Regions from separate parts of the Sphaerisporangium sp. NPDC005288 genome, predicted to be linked through region 1. Evidence: riboswitches for the same ligand, from Rfam matches in the RefSeq annotation. Region 1 holds a riboswitch; each other region holds the start of a gene.
The links. A riboswitch is a leader RNA that binds a small molecule or an ion and turns the genes downstream of it on or off. The one in region 1 is predicted to bind cyclic di-AMP.

Region 2: it holds a riboswitch for cyclic di-AMP, as region 1 does, so the genes downstream of both, ABZU32_RS23625 (C40 family peptidase) here and ABZU32_RS24740 (NlpC/P60 family protein) in region 1, are expected to answer to the same signal.
Region 3: it holds a riboswitch for cyclic di-AMP, as region 1 does, so the genes downstream of both, ABZU32_RS26685 (hypothetical protein) here and ABZU32_RS24740 (NlpC/P60 family protein) in region 1, are expected to answer to the same signal.
Region 4: it holds a riboswitch for cyclic di-AMP, as region 1 does, so the genes downstream of both, ABZU32_RS39965 (hypothetical protein) here and ABZU32_RS24740 (NlpC/P60 family protein) in region 1, are expected to answer to the same signal.

What each region holds. Positions count from the first base shown of each region.
Region 1 is NZ_JBEXGT010000027.1:95,730-101,075, reverse strand. It holds gene ABZU32_RS24750 (type III pantothenate kinase) at 1-228, shown strand, start outside; gene ABZU32_RS24745 (LuxR C-terminal-related transcriptional regulator) at 821-985, shown strand; gene ABZU32_RS24740 (NlpC/P60 family protein) at 1,076-2,032, opposite strand; cyclic di-AMP (ydaO/yuaA leader) riboswitch at 2,164-2,370, opposite strand; gene ABZU32_RS24735 (amino-acid N-acetyltransferase) at 2,741-3,286, shown strand; gene ABZU32_RS24730 (RDD family protein) at 3,402-4,763, shown strand; gene ABZU32_RS24725 (RDD family protein) at 4,933-5,346, shown strand, end outside.
Region 2 is NZ_JBEXGT010000025.1:105,243-110,588, reverse strand. It holds gene ABZU32_RS23640 (methyltransferase) at 1-296, opposite strand, end outside; gene ABZU32_RS23635 (MFS transporter) at 541-1,830, opposite strand; gene ABZU32_RS23630 (metalloregulator ArsR/SmtB family transcription factor) at 1,827-2,402, opposite strand; cyclic di-AMP (ydaO/yuaA leader) riboswitch at 2,903-3,061, shown strand; gene ABZU32_RS23625 (C40 family peptidase) at 3,144-3,743, shown strand; gene ABZU32_RS23620 (hypothetical protein) at 4,469-5,346, shown strand, end outside.
Region 3 is NZ_JBEXGT010000031.1:47,376-52,721, reverse strand. It holds gene ABZU32_RS26700 (ABC transporter permease) at 1-811, opposite strand, end outside; gene ABZU32_RS26695 (ABC transporter substrate-binding protein) at 823-2,421, opposite strand; tRNA gene ABZU32_RS26690 (tRNA-Lys) at 2,580-2,656, opposite strand; gene ABZU32_RS26685 (hypothetical protein) at 2,798-3,373, opposite strand; cyclic di-AMP (ydaO/yuaA leader) riboswitch at 3,710-3,857, opposite strand; gene ABZU32_RS26680 (OsmC family protein) at 4,827-5,225, opposite strand; gene ABZU32_RS26675 (hypothetical protein) at 5,256-5,346, opposite strand, start outside.
Region 4 is NZ_JBEXGT010000084.1:6,330-11,675, forward strand. It holds gene ABZU32_RS39955 (DeoR/GlpR family DNA-binding transcription regulator) at 109-1,029, shown strand; gene galT (galactose-1-phosphate uridylyltransferase) at 1,026-2,099, shown strand; cyclic di-AMP (ydaO/yuaA leader) riboswitch at 2,231-2,369, shown strand; gene ABZU32_RS39965 (hypothetical protein) at 2,404-3,345, shown strand; gene ABZU32_RS39970 (site-2 protease family protein) at 3,501-4,808, opposite strand; gene ABZU32_RS39975 (response regulator transcription factor) at 5,055-5,346, shown strand, end outside.

The DNA of each region.
Region 1 (5,346 bases):
ACCGTCGAAGCCCTGCAGGCGGGCATCATCTACGGTTTCGCCGGCCAGGTGGACGGCATCGTCGAGCGCATGGCGCCCGAGCTCGCGTCCGACCCCGACGACGTGACCGTCGTGGCCACCGGGTCGATGGCCGCGCTGGTGGTGAACGAGGCCCGTTCGATCGACGTCCACGAGCCCTGGCTGACGCTCATCGGGCTGCGCCTGATCTACAACCGCAACACCGCCTGAGCGCGCCCCGCGCGATCAAGCGGCGGGGGAGATCCATATCGGAGACGTGGAGGGGGCGCGCGCGTCGAATACGGCGCGGCGCGGTGATCCGCCACGGCAAATCGTGGGTGGCCGGAGTGTTACGCCCACGGGCGTGACCGGCGGAAGAAAGTCAGAAAGCGTACTGGTTTCGCGGGTCGAATTCGGCGTATAGCGTGTCGACCGTATATCTCCGAGCCGGGGCGCCCGCGAGGCGTCCCGTGTGGAACCGGGCCTCCACCAGCGCCGCGGTGGTCTTCCATGGCGGATCATGCGGCCCACGGCCATGATCATCGCCGATGTCCCCCCGGACCGGGAGGTGCGGGGACATGTCACGAGTAGTTCACATATGCACTGGTATGTCAATCACAAACGTCATGGGTATCGAGGTCAGTGCTTGACGACCTTTCAACGCGGCGTTTAACGTTCCTGACGGGGCGGGCCGAAGCATTCAGTATGTTGCCGAGTTCGTCGTGGGGGAGGACACCCGATGGCGTATCCGGATCTGGTTTCCCGAGGGAATGACATTCCTTCGGGATCAGACGGTGTGGGACTGAGCGACGATGATCTTCTCTTGCTCGCCGAACTGGCCAAGGGCGTGACCGTCGACAGAGTGGGACGCAGGCTCGACGTGAGCGGCCGCACCGTACGACGCCGCCTGCGCGGCATCTGCGACCGCATAGGCGTCGCCACGGCCATCGAGGCCGTGGCCTGGGCGGCGCGGCGCCGCCTCATCTGAGGTCGCACCGTCCGAGGCAGGGGTACCTCGTCCCGGCGAGGCGGCGTCACCGTACCGACGGCCGCCTCGTCCGGCGTGCGCGCCGTGGCGCTAGTCGGCGATGCGTACGCCGCCGGCGAACGGGCGGTTGCCGAGCGGGACCACCCGCACGACATCACCGGTGCGCGGTGCGTGCACCATCATGCCGCCGCCGATGTAGATGCCGACGTGGTGCAGGTCGCTGTAGAAGAAGACCAGGTCGCCGGGGCGCAGGTCCTCGCGGGAGATGTGGGTCCCCGCGGTCCACTGGTCGCCGGTGTAGTGCGGCAGGCTGATGCCGACCTTCTGGTAGGCCCACAGCACCAGGCCGGAGCAGTCGAAGGTGCTCGGCCCCGCGGCGCCCCAGACGTACGGCTTGAGCTGCTGCGTCAGCGCCCACTTGGCGGCCTGGGCGGCCTTGCCCTCGCCCGGGATCGGGATCTCGATCCTGGTGGCCCGGCCGTACCCGCCGGCCTGCGACAGCGCGCGCTTGAACAGGCTGCCCTCGGTCTTGGCGACCAGGCCGCGGATCTTGTCACGCTGGGAGGACAGGTCGGAGACGAGCTTCTTGACCTCGGCCTCGCGGGCCTTGGCACCGGCCTTGGCGCGCTCGGCGGTCGCCATCGCCTTGCCGATCTGGGCGACCTCCTCGCCCTGCTGCAGCTGCAGGGCGTAGGTCGTGGCCACGCGGTCGAGGTAGGCGTCGGGGTCGCCGGACATGGCGAGGGTCGATGCCAGCGGCGAGCCGAGACCGCCGGTCATGTAGGCGTCCTGGGCGTACATGCCGGCTCTGGCGCGCTTGGCCTCCAGGTCGGCCTCGCTCTTGGAGAGGGTCTTCTTGGCGAGTTCGGCCGAACGCTGCGCCTGCTTGAGGCGCTCCTTCTGGCCGTTGTACTGCTCGGTGAGCGACTCGATCTGGTTGTAGAGGTGCTCGACCTGGTTCTTCAGGTCGTTGAGGCTGGGCTTGGGCTCGGCCGTCGCGGACACCAGAGGCGAGCCGAAGGTCACGGCCATCAGCGCGGCGGTCACCAGCGCGATACGGCGGGGAAGGCGCGAGGACGCACCGGAGGCGCTCCCGAAGCGGGAATGGGCACCGCGTTCTCGCCCGCGGGCGTGCCTGCCCGCGCTCTTTCCAGGCGTGCGCCTAGGCTGCACCAAAAAGCTCCTCTCCTCGGACGCCTACCGGGTTAGCTGACGGGTTCGGGCCGGAGCAGCCCTACCGAGCACGTGACCATGGAGGATCGCGATGCCTCCCTCTCGGATTCACCCCAGGGGTGGCGGGTCGCCGGGGGACCTCCCCCGGACCCACCTTTGGGTCCCCGGTTTCCCGCCGTTCGGATGGGACGGGAATTAGGCGGTGCGGTCGCCGCGGAACGACGACCGACATTGACGCTGGACATTAGTCCAGTTCAGGTTCCTGCTCAACCAGAACTGCGAATTCTGTTGAGGTTCCACAACCGGCGCGTCACGGAAAGATCACGCCGGTGGACGTCCCGCACCCGTTCCGAGCTGCGGTTACCCGGCCCGCGGGCAGGGGATCGAAGAAAAGCCGCAGGTCAAAGAGCATCTCGCGCGCCACGCTCCCAGACTCCCCTGCGACGCGCACCGACCGCGCGCGCCGGATCACGCTCCGTGATGGCGACGCGAATTGGCAGGTATTTCGGACAGTCCGTTATCGGGGGGTCTCGGCACGGCGTCGAACGCCGCCCCGCCGGTGGGCGGATACGCTGACGCGTCATGAGGCAGGCCGCGCAGCGCCCGTCCGCCGAGGGCGCGCCCGCCGTCCGGCGGGCCCGCACCTCCGACGTGCGGACGATCAGGAAATTGGTCGACACCTACTCCGGCGACGGGCCGCGCCTGCTGCGCAAGGCGACCGTGACCCTGTACGAGGACGTCCAGGAGTTCTGGGTGGCCGAGCGAGACGGCATGGTCGTGGGCTGCGGCGCGCTCCACGTGCTCTGGGAGGATTTGGCGGAGATCCGCACGGTCGCCGTCGACGCCGGCTGCCGCGGCATGGGCATCGGCCACATGATCGTCGCGGCGCTCATCGACGCCGCCCGCCGGCTGGAGGTCCAGCGGGTCTTCTGCCTGACCTTCGAGGTCGAGTTCTTCGGCAGGCACGGTTTCGTCCCCATCCAGGGCACGCCCGTCTCCCCCGAGGTCTACGCCGAACTCCTGGACTCCTACGACGAGGGCGTCGCCGAGTTCCTCGACCTGGAGCACGTCAAGCCGAACACCCTGGGCAACACGCGGATGTTGTTGCATGTGAACCCGCGATCCTGACCTTGGGGGTGACGGAATGGAAAGGTGACTGTTGATCCCGCTGTCGCTACCTTGGCAACACCACGGCACGTGCGCCTGACAGAGGCCACGTGCGAAGCCGAAGTGAGGTGACACGGTGAGCACCGGACAGCCGCCGTACCCACGCGACGAGCCGGACGAGGGTCATTCGTCAACCGGCTCTCCGCAATATGGGCAGCAGAACCCCCCGGGCATCGATCCGGAGGTGACCGTCGTCCACCGTCCCCAGCCGGCCTCGGAGCACTCCGCCTACCCCCAGCAGGGCTATGGCCAGCAGGGAGCCTACGGCCAGCAGGCAGGGACGGGAGCCTACGGCCAGCCGGGCGCCTACGGCCAGCAGGGTGGAACCGGAGCCTACGGCCAGCCTTCCCACCCCCAGCAGGGGCAGGGCTACGGGCAGCAGTACGGCCAGCAGGCCCAGCAGGGCCAGCAGCAGTACGGGCAGCAGCCCCAGCAGTACGGTCAGCAGGCGTACGGCCAGCAGGGCCAGCAGGAGGCCCAGCAGGGCTACGGCCAGCAGGGCCAGTCGTCGTCCTATGGCCAGCCGCAGTACGGCCAGCAGACCGGCGGCTACGCCCAGCCGCAGGGCTACGGGCAGCAGCAGTACGGCCAGCAGGCCCAGCAGGGCCAGCAGCAGTACGGCCAGCCTGAGGCCCAGCAGGGCTACGGCCAGCAGGGCCAGTACGGCCAGCAGGACGCGCAGCAGGCGTACGGCCAGCAGGCCCAGTACGGCCAGCAGCAGTACGGGCAGCAGGGGTACGGCCAGCCGCAGTACGGGCAGCAGGCCGGCCACGACCAGCAGGGCTACGGGCAGCAGCACGCCCAGCAGGCGCCGCCGTACGGGGCGGCCTACGGCCAGCAGGGCTACGGCCAGCAGCAGTACGGCCAGCAGGGGTACGGCCCGGCCGGCTACCAGCAGGGTTACCCGGCCACCGGCACGCAGCCTCCGGGCGCCCCCGCCCCGCTGGCCGAGTGGTGGCAGCGACTGGTGGCCCGCATCATCGACATCGTCATCATCGTGATCCCGTACGTCATCCTCAACGCCGTGCTGGCCGCGCTCATCGTCACCGCGCCGAGCTTCGACCCCGCGACGGGCGCGATCAGCCCGGGCGGCGGCGTGTTCCTGGCCAGCCTGCTGACGGCGATCCTGGCCGGGCTGGTCTGGGTCGGCTACGAGTTCCTGATGACCAAGCAGCGTGGCCAGACGGTCGGCAAGATCGTCATGGGCATCAAGATCGTCCCAGTGGGCGGCGGCGTCGAGGGCGGGCTCGCCTCGGACGTCGCGATCAAGCGCGCCGGCGTCCTGTGGGGCTTCGAGTTCCTCGCGTGGGTCCCGGTCGTGGGCCTGGTCACGTGGGTGTTCTACCTGGTGAACGTCCTGTGGCAGTTCTGGGACAAGCCGCTGCAGCAATGTCTGCACGACAAGGTCGCCAAGACCGTCGTCGTGAAGATCAAGTAAGCGGCGCGCGCTCGGGGCCGGGGGTGATCCCCCGGCCTCGTTTGCTATATGCGACCGATCCGGCGCACACGTGGCGGCCGAATCGGCGAAAAGGTAACGGACATACCCCTACATGCGATAGGACCTTGCACGAACCGCAGCTTCCTTCGCAGTCGCGAAAGGTGACGAAATGACGGCAGAACCACCCCCCGGCGGTTACGATCCGCAGGGCCCGGGCCAGCCATACGGCAACCCCCAGGGTGGCGGCTATGGCGCCCCTCAGGGCGGCTATGGCGCTCCCCAGGGCGGCTACGACGCCCCCCAGGGGGGCTACGGTGCACCCCAGAGCGGGTACGGCGCACCCCAGGGCTACAACGCCCCCTACGGCGGCCCCCAGGGCGCGCCGCTTCCTCCCGGCGCTCCCGCGCCGCTGGCCGAGTGGTGGGAGAGGTGGGTCGCCCGGATCATCGACATGCTGATCTTCGGCGTCGTCTACTTCATCCTGAACCTCATCCTCTCCCCGATGTTCGCGCCCTCGACGGAGGAAATTCTCGCCAACCCCGGCGTGGCGATCGGCTCCTCCTTCGTCCCCGGCCTGGTCTCG
Region 2 (5,346 bases), on a different contig from region 1:
AAGGGGGACCTGTCGACGGCGACGACCTCGGCGGTCGCGAAGCGGCGTGCGAAGGCCAGCCCGCCGGTGCCCGTCCCGGCGCCCACGTCGACGATGGTCCGGGGCGCGTCGGGGGCGTGCCGCCCGGCCCACGCGGTCACCTTCTCCAGGTAGGCGCCGAGCACCACCGCGTCCAGGTCGAGCAGGTCCGCCAGGCCGGCCTCGTCATGGTGCGCGTGGCCCTCGCCATCGTGGTCATGGCGGTCACGTTGATCTTCATGTCCAAGGTGATCATGGTGCTGAGAATGCGACATCATGGCCGGCAGGCTAGGCGCTCGCGGCGCGAATGAGCACACCCTCTTGCCGATATGGCAAGGACGCCCGCCCGCCGGTGGCCTGGCGAACGGCCGGGGCTGTGAGCCGAGGGTCCACCGGGTCGCCCGCCGCACACGGCGCCGGATCGGCCGTTCCTCGTCCCGCCGACCCGGCGCCGGGATAGGCATGCTCGAACGGGTCTGGTTCGGTGTGCGGGCTGGTCTGGTGGTGGGTGGGGTCGTGGGGTCAGGGGCGGTCGGGGGAGGCGGGGAGGTCGCGGCGGTGCCTGAGGGGGCCGGTGAGGAGGATCAGGCCGGTCAGGGCGAGCCCGGCCGTGACGACCCACATCGATGGACGGGTGCCGATGGCGCCGCCGAGCGCTCCGCCGAGGAGGGCGCCGAGCGGGATGGTGCCGTAGTTGACGAACTGCATGCTCACGGAGACCCGGCCGAGCAGGTGCCGGGGGACGTAGGTCTGGCGGAAGCCCGCCTTGATGATGTTGCCCGCCACCACGCCCGTGACCAGGACGAACCCGCCGGCCACCGCGACCGCCAGCCACGGGCCCCGGTGGGCCAGCGGAATGAGCAGGCCGAACGGCGCGCCGAGCGCCTCGAACACGATCATGGCGCGGGCGCTGCCGAGCCGCCTGGACACCCAGGTGGCGCTCGCCGCGCCCGCCAGGCCGCCGACGCTCATGACCGCCATCAGCCCGCCGACCGCGCCGGGGCCGACGCCGACGTCGCGCACCAGGAAGACGACCAGGATGGCCTGGTATCCCATGAGCCCGAGGTTGCTGGCCGCCCCGAACACCGTGAGCACCCGCAGGTAGGGGTCGCGGGCGACGAAGCGCAGGCCCTCGCCGATCTCGCGTCGAAGCGTCGTGGCCCGCCGCTCGCGCGACACCGGGGCCTCGCGGGCCCTGATGCCGAGCAGGCACAGCGCCGAGACCACGAAGCTCGCCGCGTCGGCGAGCAGCGCGGTGACCGCGCCGAACACCTGGGCGACCAGACCGGCGGCTCCCGGGCCCACCACCTCGACGGCCGACTCGCCGCCCTGGAGCTTGGCGTTGCCCTCGGGCAGGTCGGCGGGAACGACGATCGAGGGGAGGTACACCTGGTAGGAGGTCTGGAAGAACACCTTGGCGGTGCCCGTGAGCAGCGCGACGGCCAGCAGATGGCCGACGGTCAGCACGCCTTGCCACGCGGCCACCGGGATGCTGAGGAACAGCAGGAACGACACGGCGTCGCAGGTCAGCATCACGGGCCTGCGGGGCAGGCGGTCGACCCAGGCTCCGGCGGGCAGGCCGATGATCACCCAGGGCACCCACGCCGCGGCGGTGAGCAGAGCGACCTCCAGCGTGGTCGCGTGGAGCGCGGTGATCGCGACCAGAGGCAGGGCAACCGAGGTGAGAGAGCTGCCGAAGCCGCTGGTGGTCTCGCCGACCCACAGCAGCCGGAAGTCGCGGTCGCGCAGCAGCCCCCAGCGGCCCCGGGATCGGGACGCGGCGGGCGCGGCCGCCGCGGTGAGGCCGTTCACGGCCGGCCCGGGACGCCGAAGGCGAAGACGAACACCGGCTCGCGGGGCCGCCCGTCGTCGGGGATCTCCCGGGTGGCCCACCGGCTGAGGAGCTCCAGGAACTGCGCCTCGAACTCGTGCAGCTCGTCGGGGGTGAGCCGCAGCCACTTGTCGGTGGAGAAGGGGGCGTCCTGCCAGGCCGCCCGCTCGTCCTCGCTCGCGGCGTACCAGGCGCGGACCATGCTGACGTGGTGTTCGAGGTTGAGGGACGCCGCCGCGCTGGCGATGGCGGCGGTCGCGGGGTCGCCGCCGAAGTCGGACTCGCTCCAGCGCAGCTCGGCCGAGGACAGCCGCCACCAGCGCTCGCGCCGGTCGCGGGCGAGCTCGGGGGCCTCCTCGATGAGCTCGCTGCCGGCCAGGACGCGCAGGTGGTGGCTGGCGTTGGCGACGGCCTGCCCGGTGTGCTCGGCCAGCATGCTGGCGGTGCAGGGACCGTAGACCTTCAGCGCGTCCATGAGGCGCCGCCTCGTGGGATGCGACAGGGCGGCCAGCACCCGTGAGTCGGTGATCGTGCGTACGTCTTCATCGGCCATGCGCCCACTTTGACATTAGCAATGGACGTTGCGCAACAGATATTGCGTAATTCTCATTGCGGAAGCACTGTTGCTGAAGGATCGTTGCGGAACAGACGTCGTGGGTAACGGGTCTCGGGTGCGGAGCGTGACATGCGGGGGTGCGAATCCCGGTCCGCCGGGCGGGGCTAGGTGGACCGTTCCCTCTCCAAGATCCCTGAACGGGTGTGACTGATGTGACCTGTGTGACTCGCGTCAGGTGCCGTTTCGGGATATGTGAGGGGAATCACATACGGGTAACGGATGCGCTTGTTGTGCAGGGGTTTCCTGATTAAGAAGCCCCCTATTTGATCTATGTGACTTGGTCACGGCTTTGCCTCAATTTGGGGTTCTGTGTAACTTCTGGCCCGCGGCGAGCACGCCATGCCGTCGCGAACGGAGCCGGTCTTCCGACCGGCTCCACGCATGACAATCCAGCGGTCGCCGTCGCCCCAGTAAGGCGCGAGCCAGGACCCCAAAGGGGCGGTGACCTGCCGAATCCGTGCGGCAAGGAGCACGGAACCGGGGACCCAATTGATCCTGAACGCGGGATCAGGGGGTGAATCGACGCCTTGGCGTCGTAGGGCTACTTCCATGCCCGAATCCGTCAGCTAACCCGGTAGGCGTGAGTGGAAGAATCAAGGAGCGATCCTGTCCAGCACCACCCAGAACCCTCGTCTGTCGCGCATTGCCCGCTTCTCTCTCGGCGGTGTGGTGCTCACCATGACGGCCTCCGTGGGAGCCGTGGCGACGCAGGCGACGGCGGCTGACGCCGCCACGGCGGCACCGGCTCAGGGACCCTCAGAGCCGTCCGTCTACGGCCCGGCCGGGCTGATCGAGACACCGAGCATCACCGGGGCCTCCGAGCCCACCGGCACGGCCACGGTGAGCGAGGCGAGCACATCCAGCACCTCCCGCACATCCAAGAGCAAGGCCAAAGTGAGCAGGGCCGCCCGGCAGCAGTTCAAGGCGCACACGGCCGTCGCGGTGGCGAAGAAGCAGATCGGCGACCCCTACCGCTGGGGCGCCAGCGGCCCGGGGGCCTTCGACTGCTCCGGCCTGATGCTGTACGCCTGGCGCAAGGCCGGGGTGAAGCTGCCCCGCATCGCCGCCAGCCAGTTCCGCACGGTGCGGAAGAAGGTGTCCTGGAAGAACCTCAAGCAGGGTGACCTGATGTTCTTCTACGGACTCGGCCACGTCGGCATGTACGTCGGGCACGGCAAGATGATCCACTCGCCGCACACCGGCGCGCGGGTGCGCATCGACAAGCTGTCGGGCTACCGGAAGGCGTCCTTCGTCGGCGCCGTCCGCCCCGGCGTCTGACCGGCGGGACCGTCGCGGCGTCGGCGCTGCCATCCAGCAATCGGATGACCAGGTCGGATTCCGCCTGCCGCTCCAGGTTGGCGCTGGACCCCCGCTTGACCCGCGGAACCACCCCCGCCCATCCAGGGCTCCGCTGGGTCGGGTGCGCCGGTCGCCCGTGCCGATCCGCTCCCGGTTCCCACGACGGGCCGGTCCGGTTTCCGGGCCGTCCCGGGATGCCGGCCGGCGCTTCCGGACCCTGACCGGCGGTTCCGGACCCTGACCGGCGGTTCCGGAAGCTGACCGGCGGTTCCGGAAGCTGACCGGCGGTTCCGGAGGCCGATCTGCCTGCCGTTCCGGAGGCCGATCGGCGCGAGGATTCCTCCGGGAGAGCGTCTCCGAGAGGTGCCCCCGCTCCTCGAAGACGTTTCCGGGTGGTGCACATGCCCCTCGCGCCGGTCGTGAAGGCCCCGTCCGCTCCTCCCCCCTCGGAGCGGACGGGGCCTTCGCACGTCCGCGTCCCGCAAGGCCGATGTGGCCGGATAAAGCGGGCACGACCTCCGCGGGTCCGCCGCCGCGACGTCGAACCGGGTCCGCCGCCGGGAAGCCGAGACGCGTCCGCCGCCGGGACGTCGATACGGGTCCACCGTTCTTAAGTCGATACGGGTCCGCTGCCGGGACGCTGAGGTGAGTCCGCCCCTGGGACGCCGATGTGGCCGGGAAGGACGAGCAGGTAGATTTCCCGCATGCGCGTCGTGTGGCTCTGGGCCGTCCTGGCGGGGTTGCTGACCGTGCTGACGGGGCCCTCCGCCGTCGAGGACGATCTCGGACGGCGGGCGCGGACGCTGATCGGCGAGCATCCGGAGATATGGTCCGGCGCGCGGACCTTTCGCGGCGACCTCTCCCTCGTGGTCGCGGCCCCCGGTGCCCTCACCGCCCCTGGAGCCCTCACGGCTTCTGGAACCACGGTCCCGCAGGCTGCGAGAACCTCCGCGACCGGGCCCGTCCCCGGAGGCGGGGCCGCCGCCGTGGCCTCCGGAGCCGCGTTCGCCGACCTGGCGCGCCGGGCCGACCGGGCGAGCCGGCTGGTCGCCCGCGTCGTGGGCCCGGTGCGTCCGCTGATCGCCGTTCCCGCCACGACCGAGCAGGCGGCCGTGCTGGCCGCCCCAGCGCAGGTGAGCGGCCTGGCCGCGGTGGCGGGCGCCGACCGGGTGATCGTGGAGCCGCGGTCGTTCGCCCGCCTGACCGCCGCCGGCCGCGACGTCGTCCTCGCCCACGAGATCACGCACATCGCCACCGGGGCGGCGCTCGACGGGAGCACGCCCAAATGGCTGGTCGAGGGGTTCGCGGACTACGTCGGCTATCTCGACGCCGGCATCCCGGCGCGCCGGGCCGCGGCCGAACTGGCCGACGAGGTGCGCGCCGGACGGACGCCCGAACGGCTGCCCGGGCCGGAGGCGTTCGCCGCCGGCTCCGCGCGGCAGGCCCAGGCGTACGAGGAGGCCTGGCTCGCCTGCCGGTATGTCGCGGGGCGCTTCGGCGAACGCGCTCTGGTGAGCCTCTACCGTGAGTCCAGGCACGGGGACGTGCGGGCGGCGCTGTCCCGCACGCTCCGCATGAGCCT
Region 3 (5,346 bases), on a different contig from region 1:
GCAGCAGCGCCCCTATCCCGGGATAGTTGAACAGCAGCTCGACCGTGACCAGGCTGCCCAGCAGGAACTGCAGCTGCACGCCGAGGGCGCTGGTCGCCGGAATCGTGGCGTTGCGCAGCACGTGCCGGCGCACCACCTGCACACGCGTGAGGCCGCGCAACTCCGCCGCGCGGGCGTACGGGCTCTCCACGGCCGTCACGGTGCTCGCGCGGACGTGGCGGGCGACGTACCCGGTGCACAGCAGGACGAGCGAGAGCGCCGGCATGAGCAGGTGGCCGAGCGCCTGCACCGGGGTGGCTCCGGGCGGTATCTGGGCGGACGCGGGCAACCAGCGCAGTCTCACCGCGAACACCACCAGCAGGACCACCCCGGTGACGAACTCCGGCGTCGCGCCGAACGCCAGGCTCGCGACGCTGATCACCCGGTCCGCCGGGCGGTCGTGGTGAACCCCCGCGACCAGGCCGAGCGTCACCGCCACCGGCACCAGCAGCGCGAAGGCCAGCAGCGCCAGCAGCAGCGAGGCGCCGAGCCGGCCGAGGACCAGGTCGCGGACGGGGACGCGGAGGGTGGAGGAGTCGCCCCACTGCCCGGTGAGGAAGCCGTGCAGCCAGTCGGCGTACCGGACCGGGAGCGGCCGGTCGAGCCCGAGCTGGGAGCGCAGGTCGCGCACCGCGGCCTCGCTCGCCTCACGGCCGAGGATGGTGCGGGCCACGTCTCCGGGGATCAGCTCGGTGGCCGTGAAGACGAGCACGGACACCACCAGCAGCGTGAGCGGGATCGCCGCGAGCCGCCGCAGCAGGAATCGCCTCATCGCGGGCCGCCCTAGATCCGGGACACCGACGTGAAGTCGACGTAGCTGGAGGGATGCGCCTGGATCCCGGCGAATCCGCCGTTGAAGGCCCGGACGCTGCCGCCCCAGACGCTGATGATCACAGGGACGTCCTCGTACAGCGTCCTGGCGATGATCTCGGCCTGGGCCTTGCGCGCGGTGTCGGTGGTAGCCCCGTCGTAGGCGGTGGCGGCGGCGTCCAGCACCGGGTTGGCGTACTTGGACCCGTTCCACACCCCGCCGCTCTTCACCATCGGGATGATGAACTGGCTCGGCACCGCCCGCCCGGCCCAGCGCACCAGGTTGGCCGGGCTGAACAGCCAGGGCGTGTCCTTCTCCTGGTCGCCGCCGTAGAAGTCGGCGGAGGTGCGCTGGTCCAGCGTGACCTCGATGCCCACCTGCTTGAGCTGGTTCTGGATGATCAGGGCGTAGTCCTTGCTCGGCGGGTCGAAGGTCAGCGGGAAGGACAGCTTGGCCACTCCGGCGGCGGCGAGCAGCGACGCGACCTTGGCGGGGTCCTTGGCGCGCTGCGGGATGTCGGCCGGCGCCGCCGGGAACAGCGCGGCGAACAGGTGGTCGTTGGCGAGCGCCCCGATGCCGTCGTAGGTGGTGGCGTTCACGCCCGGCCGGTCCAGGGCGTACGCGACGGCCTGGCGGACCTCCTTCCTGTCGAACGGCGCCTGGTCCACGCGCAGCGTCAGGGCGGTGAACCCGGTGCCCTCCACCCGGTCGACGGTGATGTCCCCGACACCCTTCAGCGGGTTGACCAGGGCGGGAATGCTGAGAAGCTGGGCGTCGACGTCGCCGCCCTGCAGCGCGAGCAGATCCGCCTGGTCATCGGCGTAGAACTTGACCTCCACGCCGTCCAGGTACGGCTTGCCCCGATCCCAGTACCTCGGATTGCGGGTGAAGGTGGCGCCCTTGGCCGGGTCGTAGGAGGCGAGCACGAACGGGCCGGTGCCGATGGGCTTGGCGGTGAAGTCGCCCGCGTAGTCCTTCTTGAGGATCAGGGCGTTGTAGTTGCCGGCCGACACCAGATAGGGGAAGTCGGAGAACGGCCGCTCCAGCGTGAAGACGACCGTCCGGGAGTCCTTGACGCGCACGCCGCCCTGCGCGAGGACGGTGTCGAAGGCCGAGAGCGCGGCCGACTTGCTCTTCGGGTCGAGCAACCGGTCGAAGGACGCCTTGACGACCTCGGCGTCCAGCGGGGTGCCGTCGGAGAAGACCACGCCTTCGCGCAGGGTGAAGGACCAGATCTTGCCGCCGTCCTTGGCGGACCACGCCTCCGCCAGGCGCGGGACCAGCTTGTAGTCCCTGTCCAGCCAGATCAGGTAGTCGGCGACGAGCTGGGCGATCGCGATCGCCGTTCCGTCGTACATGGTGACGGGGTCGACCGCCGTCGGCGGCGGAGAGGACCCCGCGCGCAGCACTCCGCCGCGCTTGGGCGTGCTCGGGAGGGAGCCGGACGGCCCGGCGTTCACGCCGGTGCTCGTGCCCGCGCCGCCCGAGCAGGCGGCGACCAGGGCGAGCAGCCCGGCGGCTCCTGACCCGGCCAGAAAGCGGCGCCGGTCGAACGGGTTGTCGTTGACCATGTCCACCACTATCCGAAGGCGGAATCATGATCGTCAAATGGCCGTTCAACTGGCGACCTCGAACGGATCGGGGCCCGCACCGAGGGGGAAACAGGTTGGAAAACGACTGTGGGCACCCTCCCCATCGGGGAAGATGCCCAGGTCATCGGCGTTAACCGTGGTGCGCCGCCAGGGACTCGAACCCCGGACCCGCTGATTAAGAGTCAGCTGCTCTAACCAACTGAGCTAGCGGCGCGTTGACTACGGTGACTTTAGCAGTCCCGGCGAAGCTACGCACATCGGCGCCGGGGCGGCGTGCCGGTGCCAGGGGGAAGCACCGGCACGCCTATTTCCCGGGGGAAGCTCGTGGAAGAACCCGCAGGTGCGTGCGCGCGGGTCAGGGCGCGGAGGTGAGCGCCAGGGTCGGCTCGGCCGGGTCCTTGTCGTAGACGCCCCAGGCGCCGGCGGAGAACGGGACGGGCTCGTTCTTCTTGCCCGGGCCGCTGCCCCACTTGGTGATGACGTAGTCGACCTTGATGTGGCCGGCGCCGAAGCCGGTCACCATCAGGCTGGAGTCGCTGAAGTCGCCGCCGGTCAGCTCGGCGAAGGTCTTGCCGTCGATGTCGAGCATGACGCCGCTCTCGGAGGGGATGCCCGGGCCGCGGTCGCCGATGAAGAACGGCGCCTTCTTGCCGTTGTACATCACGTAACCCTCGGTGCCGAGCGGCCAGCACGGGCTGGCGAACAGCCCCTTCTGCATCGGCTTGCCGATGGCCGGCATTCCCGTGTCACCGGCGCGCCCGGAGGCGTCGTCCCAGAAGTAGGAGGCGGTGGTGGAGCCCTTCAACATGACTCGCTGGGTGGTCGCCGCCGCGACGCCGTCCTTGCGCTCGGGCGAGTTGGCGTGGGCCGCGGTGGCCGTGCCGACCGTCGCCGTGCACATCATCGCGGCACCGATGATGCTCGAAACCACACGACATTTGGGGGTGTTCGTGAAAAAAGACATGGGAGGTCAGGATCTTTCATCAGAAGACAAGGGACCCGGGCTCCGACTTCGGTCAAGAGGGTTCGGCGCCGGGAGAGGAAAGCGTTCTCTGAGGCACAAGCGGGTGGACAAGGGCATGGTCCATCGCTGCGCGAGCGCTTTTCTTACGTGGGTCTTTCGGGCGGTGGCGCTGGACGGCCACCATGTCGCAAGGCTGCGAATCGCCCGGCCGGCTCCTACAAGCCGACTGCTGTGCCGCTTCTGACGGCGAGATCCGGGCCTAGGGTCGCCCGGAGGACGGAGTGGGGCGGTGTGTCCACTCGAGTCTCCTCTCCAACGACGTCTACCGGGTTAGCTGACGGGTTCGGGCGTGGAGTTCGCCCTACCGCTGACGCGGATTCACCCCGAAGAACGTGGGTCCCCGGCTCCCGCGGGCCGGGTTCAGGCCCTTGGGACTCGACGTTCGGGCGGCGGCCTTCCGGCTGAAGACCAGGTCACCGTCCGATCTGGTACAAGACGTTACCGGTCAAGTCAGGACAAAGCAAACGATGTTTGTACAAAGCATCAGAAGATCTACCTATCAGGCCGTAAGCCCCATATATCGGGCATTTTATGCGTCAGAGAAGGCCGACGAGGCTGACAGGCGATACCCGTGTTACTGCTGTGACCTGTGAGGGGCACCACCGCCTGGGCAAAACCTTTCTTCCCCCAAGCTCCATCCCTCCCGGCAGAGCCGCCACAGGTAAACAACCCCTCATGGCCCACGGCCAAGGGGCGCCCGCGGAGCCCGGACGAACCCGCTGCGTCGCCCCGCTGCCGCCCCCCAGAGGCACCCGCAATGACCGGCGACGGCCGGAGAGTTGACCGGGCCCGTCGCCGTAACAGGGCGCCGACGCCACCGACCCGCTTCCCGCCGTGCCGGCGCCCGATGAAGACGGCCCAAGGCGGCGGAAGGGGAAGCGGCCCGAGGCGGGGCGAGAGCGTGGCCGCCCCGGCCCTAGGGTGCGGCAGAGGCGAGGAACGGTCCGAGGCTCCGAAAGGGAAGAGCGGCCCGAGACCAGGCGGCCCGAGACCAGGCGGCCCGAGACGGAGCGGGCTGAGGTGGGGCGGCCGTACGGAGCGGGGGCGAAGGGAGGGCCGCGAAGTGGGGGTGGACATGAGTCGGGGCCGGACAGTCCCCCGCCTGTCCGGCCCCGACCACTTCACGGTCCAGCGCCGATGCCTTCCCCCAAACGCATCGGGCGGTCCCGCTGTTCGGACACGGTCCCCCACCGCGTCCTTATGGTGAAAGCTTCGCTGCGCCCGTCGGGCGCTGGTCGCATCCCCCTTGACCTGCCTTAACACTACATACCGGGGCCTGAGCTGCTCGTCATCGCACGGTATAGATTCGGTCTAAGTCCCGGGCATGACCGGGTACGGGATGACCCGGCGGGGCGAGCGGCTATTCGGGGAGTTCGACGACGACCTCGGTGCCCTTCTGCAGCGACCGGCTGACGGTGCAGTGGCGCTCGTGCACCCGGTGGGCGACGGCGCGGAAGACCTCGTCCGCCTCGGGGTCGCCCTCGGGGAGCTCGACGTCGTAGGTGATCGTGACCGGGCCGAGCAGTGTGGGCTCGACCTTCTCGGCCTGGACCGTCATCGCCAGCCGCACGAGGCGGTGGCCGCGCTTGGCGGTGAGCGGCTCGACGGTCACGATGTTGCAGCCGCCCACCGCGGCGAGCAGCAGCTCGACCGGGGTGAAGACGCCTTCGTCGTCGCCACTGCCCATGACGATCTCCGCTCCGCGCCCGTTGCGGGCCACGAAGCCGTTCTCAGTACGCTCAACATTCACCGATGCCATGCCTGGAGCCTAGGAGCAGGCGGGGCGTCTTCAGGCGTCGGGGTGCTTGGACAGGTAGGAGAGGTAGACCGGCCGCAGCGCTTCGCCGAGCTCTCCCTCGCCGGAGGCCATGGCGTCGCTG
Region 4 (5,346 bases), on a different contig from region 1:
GCCGCCACCCGGGACCGTCCACCCGCCCCACCATCGCCCCTCACGTTCCAACAAGGTGCAGGTCAGATTATGTAGTATTTTGATGGAACTTGGTGGAGAGGTGAGGCGATGCTGGCTCAGCAACGGCAGCAGGCGATCCTCGAGCGCGTCCGCAGGAGCGGCGCGGTACGGGTCGCCGACCTGGTGCGCGAGCTCGGGGTGTCGGACATGACGATCCGCCGCGACCTTGAGGCGCTGGCCGAGCGCGGGCTGGTGGACAAGGTGCACGGGGGCGCCACCGCCACCGGCGCGGGGTCCACCGAGGAGCCGGGCTTCGCGGCCAAGTCGGTGCGCCAGCAGGCCGAGAAGGAGGCGATCGCCCGCCGCGCCGCCGAGCTGGTGCGCCCGGGCAGCGCGGTCGCGCTGTCGGCCGGCACGACCACCTGGACCCTGGCCCATCACCTGGCCGACGTCCCCCACCTCACGGTCATCACCAACTCCGTCCAGGTCGCCGACGTCTTCCACCGGGCCGGGCGCGCCGACCAGACCGTCGTGCTCACCGGAGGGGTGCGCACGCCGTCGGACGCGCTGGTGGGGCCGGTCGCCGTGGCGGCCATCCGCGCGCTCAACGTCGACACGCTGATGCTCGGCGTGCACGGCATGAACCCCAGGGCGGGCTTCACCACCCCCAACATCCTTGAGGCCGAGACCGACCGCGAACTGGTCGCGGCGGCGCAGCGGCTGGTCGTGCTGGCCGACCACACCAAGTGGGGCACCGTCGGCATCAGCACGATCGCCAAGCTGGACGAGGCGCACGTCGTGATCAGCGACACCGGCCTGCCGGAGGAGGCCAGATCGGCGCTGTCCGAGCAGGCCGGCACGCTGCTGCTGGCCGACCCCGCGGGGACGGCGCCATCGACCGAGCCGGCGCGCGACGCCGGCGGGTCCGGACGCGCGAACCGCGCTCCGGGAACAGAACGGGCGGCCCGGGCCGCCGACACGACAGGACAGGCGGCTCAGCCGGCCGCCGGACAGGAGGTGGCCCGGTGAAGCGGACCGTCACCCAGCTCGCCGATGGGCGAGAGCTCATCTACTTCGACCACGACGAGAACGCCGACCGCGGCGCCGCCGACACCCGCGAGCTGCCCCCGCGCCCCGCGGCCTCGGAGCTGCGGTACGACCCGGTGATGGACGAGTGGATCGCCATCGCCGGGCACCGCCAGGGCCGCACGTTCCTGCCTCCCACCGACGAATGCCCTCTGTGCCCCTCCCGGCCGGGCCACGCGACCGAGATCCCCGCCGCCGACTACGACGTCGCGGTGTTCGAGAACCGTTTCCCGTCCTTCAGCTTCAACCTGGGCCACTACGAGGATGTGGGCGGCCTGAGCGAGGTGCGGCCCGGCGTCGGCCGGTGCGAGGTGGTGTGCTTCACCTCCCGGCACGACTCCTCCTTCTCCCGGCTGTCTCCCGAGCAGGTCGATCTGGTGCTGGTGGCGCTCGCCGACCGCACCGACCACCTCTCGCGGCTGGACGGCGTGGAGCAGGTGTTCCCGTTCGAGAACCGCGGCGCCGAGATCGGCATCACGCTGGCGCACCCGCACGGCCAGATCTACGCCTATCCGTACGTGACGCCTCGCACGCGGCAGATGCTGGCCTCGGCGGCCCGCTACCGCGAGCGCACGGGCGGCGACCTGTTCGCGGACGTGCTGGCCGCCGAGCGCAAGGCCGAGACGCGCGTGGTCGCCTCCAACGAGCACTGGACGGCGTTCGTCCCCGCGGCGGCGCGGTGGCCGTTCGAGGTGCACGTCTACCTCAACCGCAGGGCGGCCGACCTTCGCGAGCTGGACGCCGAGGAGCGCGCGGCCTTCGGCCCGCTCTACACCGACCTGCTGCGGCGGCTGGACGGGCTGTTCGGGGTCACCATGCCCTACGTCGCGGCCTGGCACCAGGCGCCCGTGCGCACCGGGCGCGACCTCGCCTACCTGCACCTGCAGCTGTTCAGCATCCGGCGGGCGGCGCAGAAGCTGAAGTACCTGGCCGGGTCGGAGTCGGCGATGGGCGCGTTCGTCAACGACGTGCTGCCCGAGGAGGCCGCCCGGATGCTGCGCGAGCAGCCGTGACCGCGCCCGCCCTGGACGGTCCGCCGCTGACGCGGCGGCGGTGACCCCGCGCACGCCACGTCGGGGGACGTCACCTCCGGGGTCGCCATAAATACGGATCTACCACTACCATCCATCACACACCGGCCGTAACGGCCGGTCCGCCTAATCCCAGGTGCCCCGCCTGGGAGCCGGGGACCCATCGGTTCCTCTGGGGTGAATCCACACGTGTGGTAGGGCGTCTCCGGCCCGAACCCGTCAGCTAACCCGGTCGGCAGATGGAGAGGAGCGGGCTCTGCCCCTGTCTTCCGGCCGCCACGGTTCCGTGGCCGCCTGCGCTCTGATGGTGGCCGCCCTGGTGCTCGGCCCGTCCACGGCCGGCGCCGCCGCCCCCAAACCCACCGAGAAACAGCTCAAGGCACAGCTCGCCGCCCTCGGCAAGCAGGTCGACAAGCTGATCGCCCAGTACAACGCCAAGCGCGTCGCGGTCGCCAAGGCCAAGGCCGCGGAGAAGAAGGCCCGCGAGCGGCTGAAGGCCGCGGAGACCGAGCTCACCGCCTCCGAGGGCCAGGTCGGCGACATCGCCCAGCTCAGCTACCAGGCGGGCAGCGGTCTCGGCATGATGCGCGAGATCATGTCGCCCGGTTTCGGCGGCGCCGCGATGCTGCAACAGCTCCAGGCCGAGCAGTCCGCCGAGATCGGCCGATATGCCACGGCCCGTGACGCCCGCAAGAAGGCGGCAGACGACGCGGCCGCGCTGACCGACGGCCTGCGCGACGACGTCGTCGAGGTGACCGCCCAGCGCAGGGACGCCGAGAAACTGATCGGCCAGATCAAGGACAAGCTGGACCGGCTCGTGCCCACCGCCCCGGGCAAGCAGGCCAACGGCAGTTGGGCGCCCGAGCTGCCGACCGGGAGCGAGAACATCACCCCGCGGATGCGGCTGATGCGCGCCGAGGTCAAGGACCACTTCCCGCTGCGGTTCCCCGTCGGCTGCTACCGCCCCGAGAACAGTGGCGAGCACCCGCTGGGCCGGGCGTGCGACTTCATGCTCAGCTCCGGCGGGGCGATGCCCTCGCCCGCCGGCGTCGCGATGGGCGAGCAGATCGCCGCCTGGGCCATCAAGAACGGCGGCAAGCTCGGCGTGAAGTACGTGATCTACCGGCAGCGGATCTACAACCTGGGCTTTCCCGGCTGGCGGTCGATGGCCAACCGCGGCGGGATCACCGCCAACCACTTCGACCACGTGCACATCTCGATGTACTAGCCGTCCGGCCGTCTTGCCGCCGGTGAAAGTTCCATCCGGACACTCGCCCGGAGGATGTATTACGGTGACCCGCCGCCCGGTGACCAGGCGGCGGGCGTGGCACCGCGACGTGCCTGCGGGGCGCCTGCCGCGCGGCCCGGCGCCGGTGGGGCCGATCAGCCCGGCAGGCGGATGGGGTTGACGATGTCGGCGTAGATGAGCAGGCTGCTCATGGCGATCAGGAAGATCGCGACCGTGTACGTCAGCGGCAGCGCCTTGGCGATGTCCACGTGCCCCGGCATCGGGCGGCGGCGCACCCGGGCGTAACCGCGCTTGATTCCCTCCCACAGGCCGCCGGCGATCTGGCCGCCGTCCAGCGGCATCAGCGGGATCAGGTTGAACATGCCGATCGCGAGGTTGAACCCGGCCAGGAGCTGGATGAAGCCGGCGATCTTGTTCTCCAGCGGGATGGCCGCCGCGGCGATCGCGCCGCCCAGGCGCCCGGCGCCGACGACGCTCTGCGGGCTGTTGAGGTCACGCTCGGCGCCGCCGAAGGCCGCCTGCCAGACCCCGACGAGCCTCTGCGGCAGTTGCAGCAGTGCCGAGCCGGTGCGCCTGACCAGGTCGGCCATGGCGCCGACGACGTACCCGAGCCCCTGCTTCTCCACGACGAGGGTGGGGCTGACGCCGAGGAAGCCGACGTTCTTGTCCAGCTTCTCCGGGTCGTCGAGGGAGGGGCGATCTTGCGCGATGAGCGTGGCGTTCAGCGTCATCGGCCTGCCGTCGCGCTCGATGCCGATGGCGACCGGGCCCGCGCCATGGGTGCGGATCAGCGTACTGGCGTCGTCCCAGGAGTTCACCGGCCTGCCGCCGAACGAGACGATCTTGTCCTTGGCCCTGAGTCCGGCGAGCGCCGCGGGCGTGGACCGGTGGGCCGGGGTGCACTGCTGGCCCTTCTCCTGCTCGGCCACGGTGACGACGCACTTGGAGACCTCGGCGACCACGGGCTTGGGCACCGAGATGCCGAAGCCCATCAGCACGATGGCGAACAGCACGAAGGCCAGCACGAAGTTCATCGCGGGACCGCCGATGAAGATGATGACCTTCTGCCACCAGGGCTTGCGGTACAGGACGCGGTCGGCGTCGCCGGGCTTGACCTCCTCCAGCGCCGCCTGCCTGGCGCTCTCGATGAGCGCCTGCCACGGCCCGGTGGAGATGTTGCGAAGCTTGTTCGGATCATCGTTGGGCCGGGGGGGAAGTGCCCCGATCATGCGGATGTAGCCGCCCATCGGAATCCACTTGAGGCCGTATTCGGTATCGCCGCGGCGGCGCGACCACATCGTGGGCCCGAAACCGACCATGTACTGCGTGACCTTGACGCCGAAGAACTTCGCGGGCACCAGATGGCCCAACTCGTGCAGGGCAATGGACGCGGCCAACCCGACGAAGAAGATGAGAAACCCGGCCACTGCGAGCCAGCTCATAGGTGCTACCCCCACGTCGGAGAAGATGCCTTCTGTTTGGATTGCCCGTTCCGAGCGTAACCGAACGCGCGAGGGCTTCGGCCGCCGCCGGAAAACAACACTCAACGACCAAGCGTAGGAGTGACTTGCGCGCGGTGGAGCGAATCGGGAGACTGCATTGACGGTACGCAATCATGTAGACACCGTGGGATATGAGTCGGCGTAGCATAATTTGCCGGTTCTGTTCCCAAGGACCAAGGGAGCACCTTGATACGCATCCTGGTTGCCGAACACCTACCTCTCGTCCGCCGGGGCCTCGTCGCCTCGCTGAACGGCGAGAAGGATCTCATGGTGATCGCCGACGTCGCCTCCGGCGAATACATCGTGCCGGCAGCCATGGAACTCACCCCGGACGTGGCGGTGGTCGACGTCGACCTCCCCGACGTCGACGGGCTCACCGCCGCCGCGCGCCTGCACCAGAAGGCGCCGCGCTGCAAGGTGCTGCTGCTGTCGGCGCGGCCGAACCCCGGGCAGGTGCGCCGGGCCTTCGCCGCCCACG